Regions from separate parts of the Amycolatopsis minnesotensis genome, predicted to be linked through region 2. Evidence: predicted binding sites of a transcription regulator. Region 2 holds the regulator's gene; the other holds the start of a gene.
The links. Region 2 encodes HspR, which represses chaperone genes until heat shock. Its sites were predicted from a motif close to ANNTTGAGTNNNNNNNACTCAANNT; they were not measured.
Positions count from the first base shown of each region.

Region 1 (9,914 bases), on a different contig from region 2:
CGGCGAGCAGGAACGCGACGGCCAGCACCAGCCCGATCCACCACAGGTCGCCGGAGGCCTTGAAGGGCAGCCACAGGCCGACCGCGGTCGCCGCGAGGAGGCCGACCGTCACCACGGTGGCGGTGTAGACGCGGAAGCGGAACTCGTCGGAACGCCCGGCGCGGACGGCAGGCCGCACCGGCCCGGTGCCACCCCGCTTACCCGGCATGTCGACCGGGACGGAAACGTCAGGCTCGCCACCTGAGTCCGGCATGCAACCCCCTTCCGGCTGCTCTCCCCAGTCCGCCACCCGATCGATTCGCGCAGAGCGCACGGCCGAGCGCGAACGAGGCATCACTGTACCCCGGAGGGCGTATTTAGGCCTCTCTCCGATGCCGATCAGATCAGCTCAGGGTTAACTCCGCCCCAACAGCGCTGACCTGCACGGACCACGGGGTGAAACAAGAGCGCTTTTCACATCCGGCCGGTATCGCACGGAGTGACCGACCTGGGTGCGGCCGATCGCCGCGGGGGGTCTTCAATGACGCGATGGACGTGGACACGATCGCGACCGCCCACAACGGCAGGCTGCGCACGATCGACCCCCTTCTTCCCGACGTAGATCGGCATCTCGCCGCCCCGGACGGCGCGGACCTGCTCGTCGAAGCGGGCGGTTCCGCGGCGGCGGGCTTCGCCTCGCGCACCGAGGTGGCCGCGGACTCCCGTGACGCACTGTCGCGACCGCTGGTCGAGCACACGTTGTCGGTGCACCTCGCCGGCCCGGAACCCGGTGCCGCGCTGGAGGGGCTGCTCACGCGGTGGGAGGCCGCCCTCTCAGCGGAAACGGCTCCCGGTGACTGGGACACCGCGGCCGTCGTCGCCAGGCCGAGCCGTGATTCGGCGGGCTGCGCCGAGCTGCTCCGGCACGGCTTTTCCGCGGTGCGCGTGCTCGCCGCCCGCCCGGCCGACCGGCTCGTCGCCACCGGCCCGCGCGCCACGCCTGGCGTGCACATCCGGCCCGCGGAGCAGGGCGATCTCGCCACCGCCGTCGAACTGCAGCTCGAACTCCGGAACTACGAGGCGCAGTTCGGCGTGGTCACGCACCGGCCCGACGCGGGCAAGGTCGTGGAGGCCGAGCTCGGCGACCTGCTCTCCCGCGACAACCCCGCGCTGTGGATCGCCGAGCTGTACGGCAGGCCGCTGGGCATGCTGCACGTGCAGATGCCCCACGAGACCGGGTGGGTCGCGCCGTACACCAGTGCTTCGCGGGTCGGCTACCTGTCCTCGCTGCACATCGCGGAGGCCGCGCGCTCGTCCGGCGTCGGCACCGCGCTGGCCGCGCACGCGCACCAGCTGTTCGACGAGGCCAGCACGGACGTGGTCCTGCTCCACCACGCGCTGGCGAACCCCCGGTCCACGCCGTTCTGGTGCGCGCAGGGCTACCGCCCGCTGTGGACGTACTGGTACCGCCGTCCGGCAGTGCACTAATCGGGCATAGGAACCAAATCCCTGGTGCATCCACGAATGCACCCGCTGGTGCGCGTGCACGCTGAGCGCCTGGAGCGGTACCCTCGGCCCGCCAGCGTCCCGAAGCGGTCGGGGATTTTTGATGAGCGAAGTCTTGAGGTCGGCGCCAGCGGCACCGGCCAGGGTCGACACCGACAGGCCGTCGGCGGCCCGCATGTACGACTGGTTCCTCGGCGGCACCCAGAACTGGGCGGTCGACCGGGAGTTCGGGCGCAAGGTCGAACGCGTCTGGCCGCACATCAGGATCGTCGCGAAGCAGAACCGGCAGTTCATGAACCGGGTGGTCCGGCACGCGCTGGACGCCGGGATCCGCCAGTTCGTCGACCTCGGCTCCGGCGAGCCGACGATCGGCAACGTGCACGAGGTCGTGCGACGGCACCTGCCGAGGGGCCAGCGCGCGCGGGTCGCCTACGTCGACTACGAGCCCATTTCGGTCGTCCACTCGACCGCGATGCTCGACCAGGACCGCGCGCAGGACTGGGCCACCGTGGCGCAGCACGACCTGCGGGACGTGCCGGGCGTGCTGGCCGATCGCGACATCCGCAGGCTGATCGACTTCTCGAAGCCGGTGTGCCTGCTGATGATCGCGGTGCTGCACTTCCTCGGCGACGACGACCGGCCAGGCGACCTGGTGCGCGCCTACCGCGACGAACTGGCGCCGGGAAGCTGGCTCGGGCTGTCGCACATCGCCTCCGACGAGGCCGAGCCCGTGGGGAAGATCCAGATCGAACGGTTCGGCGAGGCGTACCAGAAGACGACCAACCCGCTCTGGGTCCGAGACCGCGAGGAGATCGAGGGCTGGTTCGACGGCTGGGAGCTGGTCCGCCCCGGCTTCGTGCACCTGCCGGACTGGCGGCCGGAGCGCAGGGTCACCGAAACGGAGGCCGAAGGCCGCCCGTTCGCGTGGTGCGGCGTCGGCGAAAAGCACTGATCTTATTCCCCGGCGGCGCTCGCTACGAGCGAACAACCAGCGGAAACAAACGCGCACTCGAAGAAGTTGAGCGAGGTGAACTCAACCTTCAAGGAGTGCACAGATGAGTGAGACACGCCTCCTGCCCGTCCTCCCCCTCGACGACGACGTGGTGCTGCCCGGCATGGTCGTGCCGCTCGACCTGACCGAAGGCGAAACCCGCGCCGCGGTGGAGTCCGCGCAGGCGAAGGCGCCCAGCGGCGCCTCGTTCCCCGGAATCCGGTCGGCCGCGCCGCAGCAGCGCGCCGAGGTCCTGATCGTGCCGAGGATCGACGGCGAGTACGCCGAAATGGGCACGATCGCCACCGTCGAACGCGTCGGGCGCGTGCCGGGTGGCAAGGCCGCGGCGCTGCTGCGCGGCACCGGCCGTGCCCGCGTCGGCCACATCGCGGACGGCCCCGGCGCGGCGCGCTGGGTGCACGCCGAAGAGGCCCCCGAAACCGGGAACGACGGCGAACGCACCAAGGCGCTCGCCGCCGAGTACAAGTCGCTGGTCGTCTCCGTGCTCGAACAGCGCGGCGGCTGGCAGATGATCGACGCCGTCAACGGCCTCGAAGACCCGTCGGCGATCGCGGACCTGGCCGGGAACGCGCCGTACCTCGGCGTCCAGGAGAAGCTGGAGCTGCTCCGGACCGTGGATGTGCCGTCCCGCTTGGAAAAGGCGCTCGAATCGACGCGCGAGCACCTCGCGGAGCTCGAAGTGAACGACACGATCCGCAAGGACGTCGCGGAGGGCATGGAGAAGCAGCAGAAGGAGTTCCTGCTGCGCCGCCAGCTCGAGGCGATCAAGAAGGAGCTCGGCGAGCTGGACGGGTCCGGCGAGGACGACGACTACCGCTCGCGCGTGGAGTCGGCCGAGCTGCCTGCGCACGTCCGCAAGGCCGCTCTGTCCGAAGTGGACAAACTGGAGCGGACCTCGGAGCAGTCGCCGGAGGGCGGCTGGATCCGCACCTGGCTGGACACCGTGCTCGAAATGCCGTGGCAGAGCACGACCGAGGACGTGCACGACATCGCGGCCGCGCGCGAAGTGCTCGACGCGGACCACGCCGGTCTCGACGACGTGAAGGAACGGATCATCGAGTACCTGGCCGTGCGCGCGCGGCGTGCGCAGGCCGGCAAGGGTGCTGTGGGCGGTCGTCGTTCCGGGGCGGTGCTGGCGCTCGTGGGCCCGCCGGGGGTCGGCAAGACCTCGCTCGGCGAGTCCGTGGCGAAGGCGATGGACCGGAAGTTCGTGCGGGTCGCGCTCGGCGGGATCCGGGACGAGGCCGAGATCCGCGGGCACCGGCGCACCTACGTCGGCGCGATGCCGGGCCGGATCGTGCGGGCGATCAAGGAGGCCGGTTCGCTGAACCCGGTCGTGCTGCTCGACGAGGTGGACAAGGTCGGCGCGGACTACCGGGGCGACCCGACCGCCGCGCTGCTGGAGGTGCTCGACCCCGAGCAGAACCACACCTTCCGCGACCACTACCTCGAGGTCGAGCTGGACCTGTCGGACGTGGTGTTCCTGGCGACCGCGAACGCGCTGGAAACCATCCCCGGGCCGCTGCTGGACCGGATGGAACTGGTCAGCCTGGACGGCTACACCGAGCACGAGAAGGTGACCATCGGGCGCGACCACCTGCTCCCGCGCGAGCTGGAGCGGGCCGGGCTCGCCGACGGTGACGTCACGCTGACCGACGCGGCGCTGAGCCGGGTCGCGGCCGAGTACACCCGCGAGGCCGGGGTGCGCAACGCGAACCGGACCATCGCGAAGGTGCTGCGGAAGATCACCACGAAGGTCGCGCTCGACGAACTGGCGCTGCCGGTGACGGTGGACGCGTCCGATTTGGACACTTACCTCGGCCGCCCGAGGCACCTGCCGGAGTCGTCGCTGCCCGCGTCGACGCAGCGGACCTCGATCCCCGGCGTGGCGACCGGGCTGGCGGTGACCGGTGCCGGCGGGGACGTGCTCTACATCGAGGCGTCGCTCGCGGACGCGGAGTCCGGCTCGACCGGGCTGTCGCTGACCGGTCAGCTCGGCGACGTGATGAAGGAGTCGGTGCAGATCGCGCTGTCGTACCTGCGCTCGCGCGGCGCCGAGCTGGAGCTGCCGGTCGGCGACCTGAAGGACCGCGGCATCCACGTGCACGTTCCGGCCGGGGCGGTGCCGAAGGACGGCCCGTCGGCGGGGATCACCATGACCACCGCGCTCGCGTCGCTGCTCTCGGGCCGCGTCGTGAAGGCGGACGTGGCGATGACCGGCGAGGTGTCGCTGACCGGGCGGGTGCTGCCGATCGGCGGCGTGAAGCAGAAGCTGCTCGCCGCGCACCGGGCCGGGATGAAGACCGTGATCATCCCGCAGCGCAACGAGCCCGATCTGGACGACGTGCCGGCCGAGGTGCTCTCGGAGCTGGACGTGCACGCCGTGGCGAACGTGCGCGAGGTGCTCGACCTGGCGCTCGAACCGGCCGCCGCGCCGATCCCGCAGGCAGCCTGACCCCGCTCGCGGGTTTCTCCGCCCCGGAAGGCCCACCCCCGATCTCCCGGGGGTGGGCCTTCCGGGGCGCGGTCACCGGGTGCGTTTAGCGGGCTAAACGCACCCGGCGGGCTCCCAGCCGAAGCAGCGCCCCGGCCTGCAGTTAGCGGGCTAAACGTCGTCAGCGGCCTCCCGGCTGGAAGGGGCCACGGATGCGTTTAGCGGGCTAAACGCACCCGGCGGCCTCCCAGCCGGAGCAGTGCCCCGGCCTGCAGTTAGCGGGCTAAACGTCGCCCGGATCAGACGCGGGAGCGGGAGCGCAGGCGGGTGGCGGCGAACAGGGCGACGGCCAGTGCGACCAGGCCGATCACCGCGTACTGGAAGTAGTCGGCGTAGTCGCTGACCAGGTGCCAGTTCTCCCCCAGCAGGTATCCGGTCACCACGAACAGCGCGTTCCACAGCAGGCTGCCGAGCGTGGTCAGGGACAGGAACTTCCAGAACGGCATCCGCTCGATCCCGGCCGGCAGCGAGATGAGGCTGCGGAAGATCGGCACCATCCGGCCGAAGAACACCGCCTTGGTGCCGTGCCGGGCGAACCAGGCTTCGGTCTTGTCGAAGTCGGACGCCTTCACCAGCGGGATCTTCGCCATCAGCGCGCGGGTGCGGTCGCGGCCGAGCAGCAGGCCGAGGTAGTACATGACGATCGCGCCCGCCACCGATCCCACGGTGGTCCAGGTGAGCGCGCCGAGAAGGCTGAAGGTGCCCTTGCTGGCGGAGAACCCGGCGAGCGGCAGCACCAGCTCGCTCGGGATGGGCGGGAACAGGTTGTCGAGGCCGACGATGACGGCGGCGCCGAGCCCGCCGAGCGAGTCCATCAGATCGACGGCCCACCCGGCGAGACCGCCCATGGGTTCGGCGGCGGTTTGCGTGAGAACGGAATGCATGACGGCCTTTCGTGGTCGCTGAACTGCCAACGACGCTAGAAACCGGCGCGTGCCGTGACACTGGGGAACGGCACCCGGAAACACTGCGGAAAGCCGCAGTACGCGCTGGTCGGCGGGCGGATAACCTGCGGCTATGGCTGTCCTCACGGTGGTCGCCCGCGCCGCCGCCGGGCTGGCGCTCGGCGCCGCGAGCGCGTTCGCCGAGCTGCCCTACGCGGTGCTCGGCGGCGCGCTGCTGGCGATCCCCGGCGCACGGAACGCGGTCGGCCGCGGCGCGCGGGCGCTGACCGAGTTCGAGCGGCGCAGGCTGGCCACCTACCTCAGGACCGAAAGCGCGAGCGATTACTCGGACACCAGGGCGCTGGGCTATCTCGGCGTCCGCTCGATCGCGGGCGGGCTCGGCGCCGGGATCTTCCTGCTCATCGCCTACGGCCTCTTCGTCGGGGGAACCGCGGTCTGGCAGCTCGCCGTCGGCGGCACGATCGGCGACTCGAACCGCAGCGACGGGCTCGACTGGTACGACCCGATCGTCTTCGTCCTGCTCGGCGTCCTGCTGGGGTTCATCGCCGTCCAGGGCCTGCTCGGGGTGGCGGCGCTCGAACGCGGGCTCGCCGGGAGGATGCTGGGCCCGAGCCGTGAGGAGTTGTTGCGGCGCAGGGTTTCCGAGCTGGCGACCACGCGCGCCGAGGTGATCGAAGCCGTCAACGAGGAGCGCCGCCGCATCGAACGCGCGCTGCACGACGGCGTGCAGCAGCGGCTGGTCGCGCTCGGCATGCTGCTGGGCCGCGCGCGCCGGACGGACGAGCCGGGCGAACTCCTGCGGCAGGCGCACGAACAGTCCCAGGAGGCCCTTCGCGACCTGCGCGAAGTGAGCTGGCGCGTGTACCCCGTGGCGTTGGACGCGGGCGGGCTGCACGCGGCGCTCGAAGTGGTGGCGGAACGGTCGAGCGTGCCGGTCGAACTCGGCTACCGGCTGAAGGACCGCCCCGGCCCGGCCACCGAGACCATCGCGTACTTCGTCGTCTCCGAAGCGGTCGGCAACGCGTTGAAGCACGCTTCGGCGAGCCTGATCGCGATCGAGGTGGCCAGGCAGGGCACCATGATCGTCGTGCGGATCACCGACGACGGCCGCGGCGGCGCAGTCCCGTCCGGCGGCGGGCTCTCCGGCCTCGCCCGCAGGGTCGCCGCCGCCGACGGGGAGTTCACCGTGGACAGTCCGGACGGCGGTCCCACCACGGTCACCGCGGTGCTGCCGTGCGCCTGATCGTCGCCGAGGATTCGACGCTGCTGCGCGAGGGCCTGATCCGGCTGCTCGCCGAGGAAGGCCACGAGGTGGTGGCCGCGGTCGGCACCGGTGTCGAACTGCTCGCCGCCACCGAAAAGCACGTGCCCGACGTCGTGGTCACCGACGTCCGCATGCCGCCGACCCACACCGACGAGGGCCTGCGCGCCGCGATGGAAATCCGGGCGCGCCGGCCAGAGGTGGGCGTCCTGGTGCTCTCGCAGTACGTGGAGAAGCGGTACGCGACGGAGCTGATCACGAGTGAAGGCGGCCGCGTCGGCTATCTGCTGAAGGACCGGGTCGCCCAGGTCGCCGAGTTCCTGGACGCGCTCGACCGGGTCGGCCGCGGCGAGGCGGCGTTCGACCCGGAGGTGGTGCGGCGCCTGCTCGCCCGCACCACGCACACCGACCCGCTGACGAAGCTGACCGCGCGCGAACGCGAGGTGCTGGAGAAAATGGCCGAGGGGCATACCAACGCCAGCGTCGCCGCGGCCCTGTTCGTGTCGCAGAGCGCGGTGGAGAAGCACGTCAACGCGATCTTCGACAAGCTCGACCTGCGGCACACCGCCGGCTACAGCCGCCGCGTACTGGCCGTGCTGCGCTACCTGGGCAGCTGAACGACCGACGACGTTTAGCCCGCTAAACGCAGGTGGGAGCCACCTGGCCGGCAGGGGCAGGAGGGGCCGCCTGCCGGAGCTCAGGCAGGCAGGAAGATCGCGGCGGCCTCGTCGGCGAGCACGGCGGAATCCGGGCCGTCCGGATCGGTTTGCGCCAGGTGCGACAACCCGAGGATGGCCGCGTAAGCGACTCGCGCCCGAGACTCCGCACGAGAGGGCGACAGGCCGAGTTCACGGTAGGTGCGGACCAGGATTTCCAGCCGGGCGCTGTTCACCCGGCTGACCGCGTTCCGGACCCGCGGGTCGTTGCGCTCGCCGAGCAGGCTCAAGTGCACCGAGGGAGCCAGCGGCTGGACGGCCTGCACGACAGCGGTGAGCAGTTCGCGCAACCGCTGGGCCGGATCGGCGATCGCGGCGAATGCGGTGAGCCCGCCCTCGCCGTGGCCGCGCACCCACTCCGCGAGTGCCGCGGCGATCAGCTCGTCCCGGTTCCGGTAGTGCGCGTAGAAACTGCCCTTGGTCACACCGAGCGTCCGCGCGAGGGGTTCGACCGCGACCGCGGCCACCCCGCCGTCCGCGATCGCCTTCAGCGCGGCCCGCGCCCAGTCCTGGGCGGACAACCGGGTCGACTCGCTCACCACGGCCACAGCGTACGCCAGCGTATTGACGGCTTCACCGGCACAGGATACGGTGCCGTATCCATACGCTACCGTATTGAACGAGGAGCACATGCGGATACGACGAGTGGTCACCGGGCACGACTCCGATGGCAAGGCCCGCGTGGTCGACGACGGCACGGTCGAGCCCATCACTTCCGAGCTGATGCCCGGCAGCGCGGCCTACCGGCTGTGGGGCCGGGACGAGCGGCCGACCTTCCCGGACGACGGCGCGCCGCGCGGCGGCGAGTCGTGGTATCCGCCCGCGAACGGATCGCGCTTCATGATCAACGTGATCGCGCCGGGCGATCTGACCCCGCCACCGGACCTCGACCTGGCCGCGGCCACCGCGGAACTGGAGCGGCGGATGCCGGGCGCGCTGGCCGCGATGGAGCCCGGCAACCCGGGGATGCACACCACGGACAGCATCGACTACGTCCTGATCGTCTCCGGTGAGGTCACGCTCGAACTCGACGACGGCGAGCAGACGGTGCTGCGAGCGGGTGACGTGCTCGTGCAGAACGGCACCCGGCACGCGTGGCGCAACCACAGCGCCGAGCCGTGCACCATCGTCGGCATCGCCGTCGGCGCGGATCGCGGCTGACGACATTTAGCCCGCTGAATGCAGGTGGGGCTAGGGAGCCGGGGGACGGTCGCGGGACTCCGGCCAGACCTCGTCGCAGGCGTGGCAGTCGTAGAGGTGCGGGGACTTCTTCCGCCGGTTGACCGTCCAGAGGAACCCGCACGCCATGCGGATCACGGTGCCTTTCGCGGGCAAACCGCGCACGCGGGCACGGTGCCGCACTCCGCCGATCACCGGGCGGAGCTGACGTTTAGCGGGCAAAACGTCGTCTTCGTCGACCGGGCCGGTGCCGTCGAAGTCTTCGACCCCGCCGTCCGTGCCGCGCCACCAGCTCATCGTCATCCCCTCGAAGTCGTGCGCCAGCGGGGCCGCGCCGGGCGTACAGCCCTGCCGCGCAGCAGGTGTTCCCCGCGGCCCCGCTGACCGGTTCACGATAGAAGGGAGACGTGTCTCCAGTCATCATTCAATCGGGCGACATGTCCATAATTGCGGACAGTAAGCTCCCGAACATGCCAGCGACACCGACCCGGCTCAAGAAGCGACTCGGCAGGAACCTGCGGAAACTGCGCGAGCACGCCGGGGTGACCTTGCGGCAAGCCGCGCTCGAACTCCGGACCACGGACAGCTCGGTCAGCAAGTACGAGTCCGGGGTGAACCGCCCGCAGTGGCCGACGGTGAAGACGTTGCTGAGCATGTACGAGGCCAGCGACGAGGACCGCGCCAGGATCCAGGTGTTCTGGGACGAGGCCGCGATACCCACGCCGTACATCCGCCTGCCCGCGGGCGCCTCGAAGATGTTCCGCCAACTCGTCCGCTCGGAAGGCGAAGCTTCGACGGTGCGAACCATTGCGCCGTCGGTGGTTCCGGGCCTGTTGCAGACGGCGGATTACGCGCGAGCGGT
Region 1 covers NZ_BAAANN010000004.1:116,199-126,112, reverse strand. Annotated here, with positions in the region: gene ABD256_RS06195 (putative bifunctional diguanylate cyclase/phosphodiesterase) at 1-253, opposite strand, end outside; gene ABD256_RS06190 (GNAT family N-acetyltransferase) at 529-1,467, shown strand; gene ABD256_RS06185 (SAM-dependent methyltransferase) at 1,589-2,437, shown strand; gene lon (endopeptidase La) at 2,541-4,952, shown strand; gene ABD256_RS06175 (DedA family protein) at 5,231-5,875, opposite strand; gene ABD256_RS06170 (sensor histidine kinase) at 6,009-7,139, shown strand; gene ABD256_RS06165 (response regulator transcription factor) at 7,130-7,774, shown strand; gene ABD256_RS06160 (TetR/AcrR family transcriptional regulator) at 7,855-8,415, opposite strand; gene ABD256_RS06155 (cupin domain-containing protein) at 8,504-9,034, shown strand; gene ABD256_RS06150 (hypothetical protein) at 9,065-9,349, opposite strand; gene ABD256_RS06145 (helix-turn-helix domain-containing protein) at 9,523-9,914, shown strand, end outside.
Region 1: a site for HspR is predicted at 2,501-2,525, ahead of lon (endopeptidase La). Genes of this name have one in related genera too.

Region 2 (9,914 bases):
TCGATCGAACCCTTCTCGTTCTGCCAGCGCGTGGTCAGCGCGGAGAGCTGCTCGCGCTGCTCCGCCAGTTCGGCGCGCAGCGCGGCGAGACGCTCCCGCGACGCCGCGTCGTCCTCTTTGGACAGTGCCATCTCTTCGATCTCGAGGCGGCGGACGCGCCGCTCCACCTCGTCGATCTCCACCGGCCGCGAGTCGATCTCCATCCGCAGCCGCGAACCCGCCTCGTCGACGAGGTCGATCGCCTTGTCCGGCAGGAAGCGCGCGGTGATGTAGCGGTCGGACAGCGTCGCGGCGGCGACCAGCGCGGCGTCGGTGATCCGGACACCGTGGTGCACCTCGTAGCGCTCCTTGAGGCCGCGCAGGATGCCGATGGTGTCCTCGACCGACGGCTCGCCGACCACGACCTGCTGGAAGCGCCGCTCCAGCGCGGCGTCCTTCTCGATGTGCTGGCGGTACTCGTCGAGCGTGGTCGCGCCGACCATGCGCAGCTCACCGCGGGCGAGCATCGGCTTGATCATGTTGCCCGCGTCCATCGCGCCCTCACCGGTCGCGCCGGCGCCGACGATGGTGTGCAGCTCGTCGATGAAGGTGATGACCTCGCCCGCGGAGTCGGTGATCTCCTTGAGCACGGCCTTGAGCCGCTCCTCGAACTCGCCGCGGAACTTCGCGCCCGCGACCATCGACCCGAGGTCGAGCGACACGACCCGCTTGCCGCGCAACGACTCCGGCACGTCACCGGCGACGACCCGCTGCGCGAGGCCCTCCACGATGGCGGTCTTGCCGACACCGGGCTCGCCGATCAGCACCGGGTTGTTCTTGGTGCGCCGCGAAAGCACCTGGACGACGCGGCGGATCTCGGTGTCGCGGCCGATCACCGGGTCGAGCTCGCCGGCGCGGGCGCGCGCGGTCAGGTCGACGCCGTACTTCTCCAGCGCCTTGAACGTGCCTTCGGGATCGGGGCTGGTGATCCGCGCGGAACCGCGCACCTTCTGGAACGCGTCGCGCAGCGCGTCGGGGGTCGCGCCGTGCCGCTTGAGCAGGTCGGCGACCTGGCCGCCCTCGGACGCGAGCCCCACCAGCAGGTGCTCGGTCGAGACGTACTCGTCGCCGAGTTCGGTGGCGAGCTTCTGCGCGTGGGTCAGCGACTTGAGCGCGAACGTGTCGAACTGGGGCGTGGACACGGTGGCACCGGTCGCCGAAGGGAGCGCGCGGGCGATCGGCTCCAGCTCCTTGTGCACCTGGTCCACGTCGGCGCCGACGGCGGTCAGCAACGGCCCGGCGATCCCGTCGCCCTGGGCCAGCAGCGCACCGAGCAGGTGCGGCGGCGCGACGTCCGGGTTCCCCGCGACGGTCGCCGCCTGCGCCGCCGACGAGATCGCCTGCTGGGTCTTCGTCGTCGGGTTGAAAGCGTCCATCCCTCACCTCTGTGTTGTGCATGCCTGGTGACAGCCTCCACCATGGGCCATCGACAAGTACAACGTCAGAAAAGTTGAGTCTGTTCCGCTCAACTTCGTTTTTCTTCATCCCGGCTGCTGGCGGGCAGCGAGAAGCCCCCGGAGGCGCAGCCTCCGGGGGCTTTGAGCGAGCCGCTCAGTGCACGCTGACGAGTGAGTCGGCGCGCGCCATGGTGACGTCGTGGTGCAGTGGCCTGCCCGCGAGGTCGAGCGCCACCGCTTCCGGCGTGTGCTCGGGCGCGGCGGTGATGAGGATGTGGTGACCGCTCCCCGGTGCCGGGAGGCGGTAACCGCCGACGTCGTTCGTGCTGGTGCGGGCGACCTGGTGGCCCGCGGCGTCGGTCAGCGTCACCGCGGCGCCGACGACCGGGGCGCCATCCGGGGTGAGCACCACGCCGTGCACGGGGGAGACCGGCTGCTGCTCCGGTTCGAACCAGGCGCGCGGCCGGTCGTCCGTTCGGGCGTGCCTTGGCGCGTGCGCCTGCTGGATCGGCTGGAATTCCACGGTCTCGGCCTCCTCCGGCGCCGCCTCCTCGCGCAAGTCGAGGCTCGCGCGCAGCGGCGTCTCCCTCATGAGTACCACCGCGAGCAGCGTGACAACCGCGATGCACGCGGCGATCAGGAAAACCTTGCCGGTGGCGTCGCCGTAGGCGGTGCGCACAACGGCGCGGACCGGTTCCGGCAGCGCCTTGAGGTCGAGCGAGCCACCGCCCGCGCCGCCGCCCTTGCCGCCGAGCGCCGCGCTGACGTTCGTCGCGACCTGCGCGGACAGCACCGCGCCGAGCGCGGAAACACCGGCCGAGCCGCCGAGCGTCCGGAAGAACGTGACCACCGAGGACGCGGAGCCCATGTCGTGCATGGCCACCGTGTTCTGCACGACCAGCACCAGGTTCTGCATGAGGAACCCGATGCCGATGCCCATCACCGCGAGGTACGAGCCCATCAGGGTCAGGTTCGTGGCGTGGTCGACGGTGCTGAGCAGCCCGAGGCCGACCAGCAGCAACACCGCTCCCGCCACCATGAACGGCTTCGTGCGGCCGGTGCGCGAGATGACCTGCCCGGAAACCGTCGACGAGAGGAAGAGGCCGAGCACCAGCGGCATCGTCATCAGGCCCGCGTGCGTCGGGGAGAAGCCGCGCGCGATCTGGTAGTACTGCCCGAGGAACACCGAGCCGCCGAACATCGCCGTGCCGACCGCGAGCGTGCCGAGCACGGACAGCGTGATCGTGCGGTTGCGGAACAGGCGCAGCGGCAGCACCGGCTCGCTGGCCCGCGACTCGACGAACACCGCGAGCCCGAGCGAAACGAGCGCGCCACCGACGTAGGCGACCGTTGTCCACGAGCCCCACGCGAAGCTCTTGCCCGCCAGCGAAACCCAGATCAGCAGCAGGGCGACACCGCCGACGAGCAGGGTCGCGCCGAGCCAGTCGATCTTGACCTTGCGCGTGAGGACGGGCAGGTGCAGCGTCCTGCCGAGCACCACGAACGCGGCGACGGCGACCGGCACGCACACCCAGAAGCACCAGCGCCAGCCGAGCGGGGAGTCCACGATGAGCCCGCCGACGAGCGGGCCGGAAACGGTCGCCACGGCGAAGGTGGCACCGATGTAGCCGGAGTAGCGGCCGCGGTCGCGCGGCGAGATCATCGCCGCGATCACGACCTGGATCAGTGCCTGCAGCCCGCCGAGGCCGATGCCCTGCAGCGCGCGGTAGGCGATCAGCTCCGGCATCGACTGCGCGATGCCGCCGAGCGCGGAGCCGAGCGTGAAGATCACGATGGCGAGCTGGTACAGCAGCTTCTTGCTGAACAGGTCGGACAGCTTGCCCCACAGCGGCGTGGTCGCGGTGGAGGTCAGCAGGGTGGCGGTGACCACCCAGGTGTACTGGCTCTGCGAGCCGTGGAGATCGGCGAGGATCGTCGGCAGCGCGTTGGACACGATGGTCGACGACAGCATGGCGACGAGCAGGGCCAGCAAGAGGCCCGAGAACGCCTTCATGATCTGCCGGTGGGTCATCGGTTCCGCCGGGCCGGCGCTCGTCACGGTTGGTGTGCTCACGGTCCCCCTCACTTCTTTCCGTCCTGCGCGGGACAGCCACCCAGTGCGTCGCGCAGGTCTTCGTTCATCAGTTCCAGTCGCCGGGTCAGCGCGTCGACGTCGTCGTCGGACCAGTTCCCGAGCGCGCGTTTGACGAAGGCGATGTACAGCCCGCGCCAGCGTTCGAGCTGCGCCTCGCCCTGTTCGGAGACCCGGATCAGCGCCGCGCGCCCGTCTTCGGGGGCGGGCCGCCGTTCGATCAGGCCCGCGGCGGCGAGCTGGGAGATCTGCCTGCTGATCACGGACAGGTCCACCATGCGGCGCTTGGCCAGCTCGGACGGGCGGCTCTCACCGCGATGGGCCAGCTCCGCGAGCAGCATGCCCGCGGCGGGGTGGATGCCCGGCTCGGCGTTCCACGCCTGCGCGATCCAGCCGTGCTGGAGCTGCGCGGAGGCGCGGAGCTGGCGCATCAGCTCCATGCTGGCGTTGTCACTGGGGCCGCCACGCGGCTCGACACCCAGGTCCGCTTCGGTGCCCACGGCGGGGCGTTCGAGCGTTTCCGGCTGCTCACCCATGTGGACCGGCCTCCCTCTTCTTCGCGGTGCTCGCGCCAATTGCTTGCGCCATACAAGTTTACTATCAGCTAGTTGCTTAGCACAACTATCCTTGGCGTGAGCTAGCGCACCCCAGTGCCGGGCAACACCACCCGTCTGGCGCAACCTTGCTGGGATTCGGCCGCCTGCCGGTTACTCTGCGGACTGCCCGCCCGGCATCCCCGCGACGCGCATTTGATCAAGAGGATGGAATATTCATGACCGAAGTGGCCACTGATCGCGGGGTGTGGCCGGTGTCCGCCGACGAACTCGTAACGACGGGCCGTTCATGAATAATCCCCCACGGAGGATCCCCGCCCACCGAAATCCCTGCGAGCAGACACCGAGATGACCGCCGACGCCGTCAGCCCCGTCCCCCGGACCAGTCACCGGGAGGCCCCGCCAGCCGTCACCCACATGGTGCGGCTGATCAGGGATGCCTGGGCGAAGGCGGAGCCGTACCTGCCGGAGATCTCGCAGTTCTTCTACGGCATGTTGTTCACCCTCGCGCCCGCGACGCGCGACTTCTTCCCGATCAACATGGAAGTGCAGCGCGGCAGGCTCGTGCGCGCGCTCGTGCACGTGGTCCAGATGGTCGACCGCCCGGACGACCTGGTGCCGTTCCTGCGCCAGCTCGGCAGGGACCACCGCAAGTTCGGCGTCATCCCCAAGCACTACGAGGCGGTCGGCACCGCGCTGCTCGCTTCGCTGAAGAAGCACCTCGGTCCGGAATGGACGCCCGAAGTGGAGCGCGCCTGGGCCGAGGCGTTCACGATCATCGCCAGGTCCATGCAGGAGGCGGCCGCCGCCGACACGAACCCGGCGTCCTGGACGGCCACCGTCGCCGAGCACCGCAGGCTCAGCTGGGACCTCGCGCTCGTCCGGCTCCAGCCGGAGCGGCAGCTTCCCTTCCTCCCCGGCCAGTACATGAGCGTCGAAGTGCCGCAGCGGCCCCGGTTGTGGCGGTACCTCTCACCCGCGAACGCCCCGCGCGAAGACGGCTCGATGGAGTTCCACGTGCGCGCGGTCGAGGGCGGCTGGGTCTCGCGCGCGATCGTCAGCCACACCCAGGAAGGCGACGTGTGGCGGTTCGGGCCGCCGCTCGGCCGGATGAGCGTCGACCGGGAAAGCGACCGCGACGTCCTGATGGTCGCGGGCGGCACCGGGGTCGCGACCGTCCAGTCCCTGCTCGACGAACTGGCCCAGTGGGGCGAGAACCCGAGGGTCCGGGTGTTCTACGGCGACCGCACCCGCGAAGACCTCTACAACCTGGAAAACCTGCGCATGCTCGCGTCGACGAACCCGTGGCTCACCGTGACCCCGGTGGTGGAGCACGGCCCCGGCCTCACCGGCTGCGAACACGGCACGCTGGCCGAAGCGATCACGCGGCACGGCGCGTGGCCCGACCACAACGTGCTGGTGTCCGGGTCGCCCGCGATGATCAGGGCGACCGTGTCCAGGATGCTCGTCGCGGGAACGGCGCTGGATCAAATCCGCTACGACCCGTTCACCATCGACTGACCGCTCGCCACTGGAGACTCTCATTACTCGCGGGTAGCCTCGCGGGATGGAGACTGCGATCACGGTTGCCGACGGATCCATCAAGGGGTACCTCGCCGAGCCACTGCCGGAGGTGTCCGGCCCCGGCCCGTATCCGGCGGTGGTGCTCATCCACGACGCGGCCGGGCTCACCCAGGACGCGAAGACCATCGCCGAACGGTTCGCCACCGCGGGCTATCTCGTGCTCGCGCCCGACATGTACTCGCGGGGCGGCGCGTTGCGCTGCCTGAAGGGCGTCTTCCGCGACCTGTTCGCCGCCAAGGGCCGCGCCTTCGACGACATCGACGCGGCGCGCCGCGCACTCGCCGAGCGGGACGACTGCACCGGGAAGGTCGGCGTGGTCGGGTTCTGCCTTGGCGGCGGTTTCGCGCTCGTCGCCGCCAGCGGCGAGTTCGACGCGTCCGCGCCGTACTACGGCCAGCTCCCGAAGAACCTGTCCGTTTTGGACGAAGCCTGCCCGGTGGTGGCGAGCTTCGGCCGCAAGGACGTGACCCTGAAGGGTGCCGCGGCGAAACTGGAGTCGGCACTCGCCGAGCGCGGGATTCCGCACGACGTCAAGGAATACCCGGACGCGGGCCACAGCTTCGCGAACCAGCTCCCGCTGAACCGCCTGTTGCGCGTCACCACCGGTTTCGGGTACCACCACGAGTCCAATGAGGACGCTTGGCGGCGGGTGCTCGCGTTCTTCGCCGAACACCTGCGCTGAGCTTCAGGTCCGGACCACAAGCCACTCGTTCGACGGCATTCCGGTGAAGCACACGACGCCGTCTACCTCGGTGGCGCGGAGCGCGTCCGGCCGCGCCAGGATGCCGACCGGCTCCACGCGTCCCACGGAATCCGCACAATCGCCGGGCTCTGTTCCGGGGAATCCGGTCCAGGAAAACCGCGCGCTGTCAACTAAGTTGTCCACAGCCGGGGCACCTGTGGACAACTCGGTCAGTCGCCCCTTTCCGGGACGGGGTGGCGGTATGCTGGGCTTGGGGCCGCCCCCGGGACGGGTGGGGGATTCTTCTTAACCAGTTGTGGTTGGCGCGAGCAGGTTTTGCCCGGTGCGACCAGGTGCGTTCGATCAGCCAGGCAGGTTCGGCGGGACCGAGCGGGTTCGGCGCGCGCACGAAAAGGGCCCGCCGGGTCCGGGTGCGGACGTCGGCGGGCCTGGCCGGAAGGGTCAGCGGGTGCGGCGCGGTTTCCAGACCACGAGTGAGGTCTGCTGCCGCATCGGCACCAGGTCCTTGCGGTACGACGCGTGGATCGACGCCGCCGCCTGTTCGGCCGCGGCGTAGGCCGAGGCCAGCTCTTCGGTCAGTTCCTGCACCCGCATCCGCAGCGCGTCGACCTGGTTCTCCAGTTCGATGATGCGCTTGATACCGGAGAGGTTGACGCCCTCCTCCTGGGAGAGCCGCTGCACCTCGCGCAGGACGGCGATGTCCCGCATGGAGTAGCGCCGCCCGCCGCCCGAGGTCCGGCCGGGCGAGACGAGCCCTTGCCGGTCGTAGGAGCGGAGCGTCTGCGCGTGCATCCCGGAGAGCTGCGCGGCCACCGAGATGACGAAGACCGGGGTGTCCTCGTCGGCACCGCCTGGAAGCCCCCCGCCCGGGAGCATGCCGAACACCGCCATCGTGCTCACCGCCCTTGCAGCAGCTCAGTGATCTCCGGACGTGGGTCCTGATCCTTGACGGCCTCCGCGTAGCTCTCCAGCGCCGCCTTCGCCTTCTCGTCCACAGTGGACGGAACGGCGACCTGCAGGGTGACGAGCAGGTCGCCCTGCTTGCCGTCCCGCTTCGTGATGCCCTTGCCCCGCACCCGCAGCACGCGGCCGCTGGCGGTACCGGGCGGAACCTTCACCGAAACCTTCGAGTCGAGCGTGGGCACCGTGATCGTGCCGCCGAGGGTGAGCTCGGCGAAGCTCACGCCGACCGTGATGGTCAGGTCGAGCTCCTTGCGCCCGAACAGCGGGTGCGGCGCCACGTGCACGCGGACGAACAGGTCGCCCGCCTGCGCGCCGCCGCGGCCCGGTTCGCCCTGGCCGGCCAGCCGGATGCGCTGGTTGTCGTCGACACCGGGCGGGATCCGCACGGTGAGCGTCCTGGTGCGGGTGCTGACGCCCTCGCCCGCGCATTCGGGGCACGGGTCGTCGATGATCTTGCCGCGGCCTCGGCAGTCCTGGCACGGCTCGGAGAACGCGAACGCGCCCTGGCTCCGGCTGACCAGCCCGCTGCCGCTGCACGTCGGGCACAGCCGAGGGCTCGTGCCCGGTTTGGCACCGTTGCCGCCACAGGTAGCGCACGTGGCGGGGCTCGACAGCCGCAACGGCAGCGTCGCGCCCTTCACTGCCTCGACGAAGTCGATCCGGACATCGGTTTCCACGTCCGCGCCCCGCTGCGGGCGGTTCGCCGTGGCACCCGCGGCGCCTCGACGGCCGCCGAACAGGTTGCCCAGCATGTCGCCGAGCCCGCCGAAACCGCCGCCCTGCGCGCCTGCCTGGCCGAAGATGTCGCCGACGTCGAAACCGCCGCCACCCTGGCCGCCGGGGAAGTTGAACCCGCCGGGCCCGCCGCCGCCGAACATCTGGCGCGCCTCGTCGTACTCCTTGCGCTTGCCCGGATCGGACAGCACGCCGTACGCCTCGGACACGGCCTTGAACTTCTGCTCGGCCTGCGGGTTCCCGGCGTTCGCGTCCGGGTGGTTCTCCTTGGCCAGCTTGCGGTACGACTTCTTGATCTCGTCCGCCGTGGCGTCGGAGGAGACGCCCAGCTCACGGTAGAAGTCCTTGCCGATCCACTCCCGAGCGCTCATCGGGCGCCTCCTCCCTGGTCGTATCTAGTGTTCGGAGTTCTCTTCGGTCTTCGCCGCCTCGGCGACCCCGTCCAGTGGCAGTTCGCCCTCGGACGGCGGGTCGACCGGCGCCGCGCCGGGCTCGTGGTCGGTGACCCCGACCAGCGCGGCCCGCAGCACCCGGTCACCGAGCTGGTAGCCGCGCCGCATCACCACGGTGACGGTCGGCCCTGCCACCTCCGGCGACGTGTTGTGCTGGACGGCCTCGTGCACGCTCGGGTCGAAGGGCTCGCCCTCGGCACCGAACGACGCGAGCCCCGCGCGCTGCAGACCGGCGACGAGCTTGTCGCCGACGGCCTTCAGCGCGCCGGTGTAGTCGCCGTGCTGCTCGGCCCGCTCGAGATCGTCGAGCAGCGGGAGCAGGTCGCCGACCACGGACGCCTTGCCGGCGACCGCGACGGCTTCCTTGTCCCGCTCGACGCGGCGCCGGTAGTTCGCGTACTCCGCCTGCACTCGCTGCAGATCGGCGGTGCGCTCCGCCAGCTCCTTTTCGAGATCGGTCTGCGCGGGCACCGCTTCATCCACAATGGACTCTCCGAGCGACGGACCCGATTCGGCCGCGGCACCTTCCGGCTCGACCGGTTCCGGGGCGGACTGCTCGCGCAGCTGCCCCGTCTCCAGGTCGATCTTCCGGCGATCGCGGACCACCACGGGCTCCTCCGGAGCCTGCTGTGCGCTTTCGTCGTGCTTGCCAGTCACTTCTTCGCATCCCCGGACTTGTCGTCGGCCTTCTCGTCGTCGACGATCTCGGCGTCCACGACGTCGTCGGCCTTGGCGGAACCGGTGTCACCGGCGGCACCCGCACCGGCGGACGCGGTGTCACCGGCGCCTTCCTGCGCGGCGTTCGCGTTGGCGTAGAGCGCCGTGCCGAGCTCCTGGGAAGCCGTGTTCAGCTTCTCGATGGACTCGCGGATCTTCGCCGAGTCGGTGCCCTTGAGCGACTCGTTGGCCTCGTCGATCGCGGTCTTGACCTTGCCCTTGAGCTCGTCGGGGAGCTTGTCCTCGTTGTCCTTGACGAACTTCTCGGTCTGGTAGACCAGCGTCTCCGCCTGGTTGCGGGTCTCCGCCTCCTCGCGGCGGGTCTTGTCCTCCTCGGCGTGCGCCTCGGCGTCCTTGACCATCCGCTCGATGTCGTCCTTCGGCAGCGCGGAGCCGCCGGTGATCGTCATCGACTGCTCCTTGTTCGTGCCGAGGTCCTTCGCGAGGACGTGCACGATGCCGTTGGCGTCGATGTCGAAGGTGACCTCGATCTGCGGCACGCCGCGCGGCGCGGGCGGGAGACCGGTCAGCTCGAACATGCCGAGCTTCTTGTTGTGCGCGGCGATCTCGCGCTCACCCTGGAACACCTGGATCTGCACCGACGGCTGGTTGTCGTCCGCGGTGGAGAAGATCTCCGAGCGCTTCGTCGGGATCGTGGTGTTCCGCTCGATGAGCTTG
Region 2 covers NZ_BAAANN010000032.1:37,097-47,010, reverse strand. Annotated here, with positions in the region: gene clpB (ATP-dependent chaperone ClpB) at 1-1,415, opposite strand, end outside; gene ABD256_RS32460 (MFS transporter) at 1,591-3,468, opposite strand; gene ABD256_RS32455 (MarR family winged helix-turn-helix transcriptional regulator) at 3,519-3,968, opposite strand; gene ABD256_RS32450 (globin domain-containing protein) at 4,431-5,603, shown strand; gene ABD256_RS32445 (dienelactone hydrolase family protein) at 5,650-6,348, shown strand; gene ABD256_RS32440 (hypothetical protein) at 6,352-6,474, opposite strand; gene ABD256_RS32435 (heat shock protein transcriptional repressor HspR) at 6,811-7,260, opposite strand; gene dnaJ (molecular chaperone DnaJ) at 7,266-8,438, opposite strand; gene grpE (nucleotide exchange factor GrpE) at 8,463-9,176, opposite strand; gene dnaK (molecular chaperone DnaK) at 9,173-9,914, opposite strand, start outside.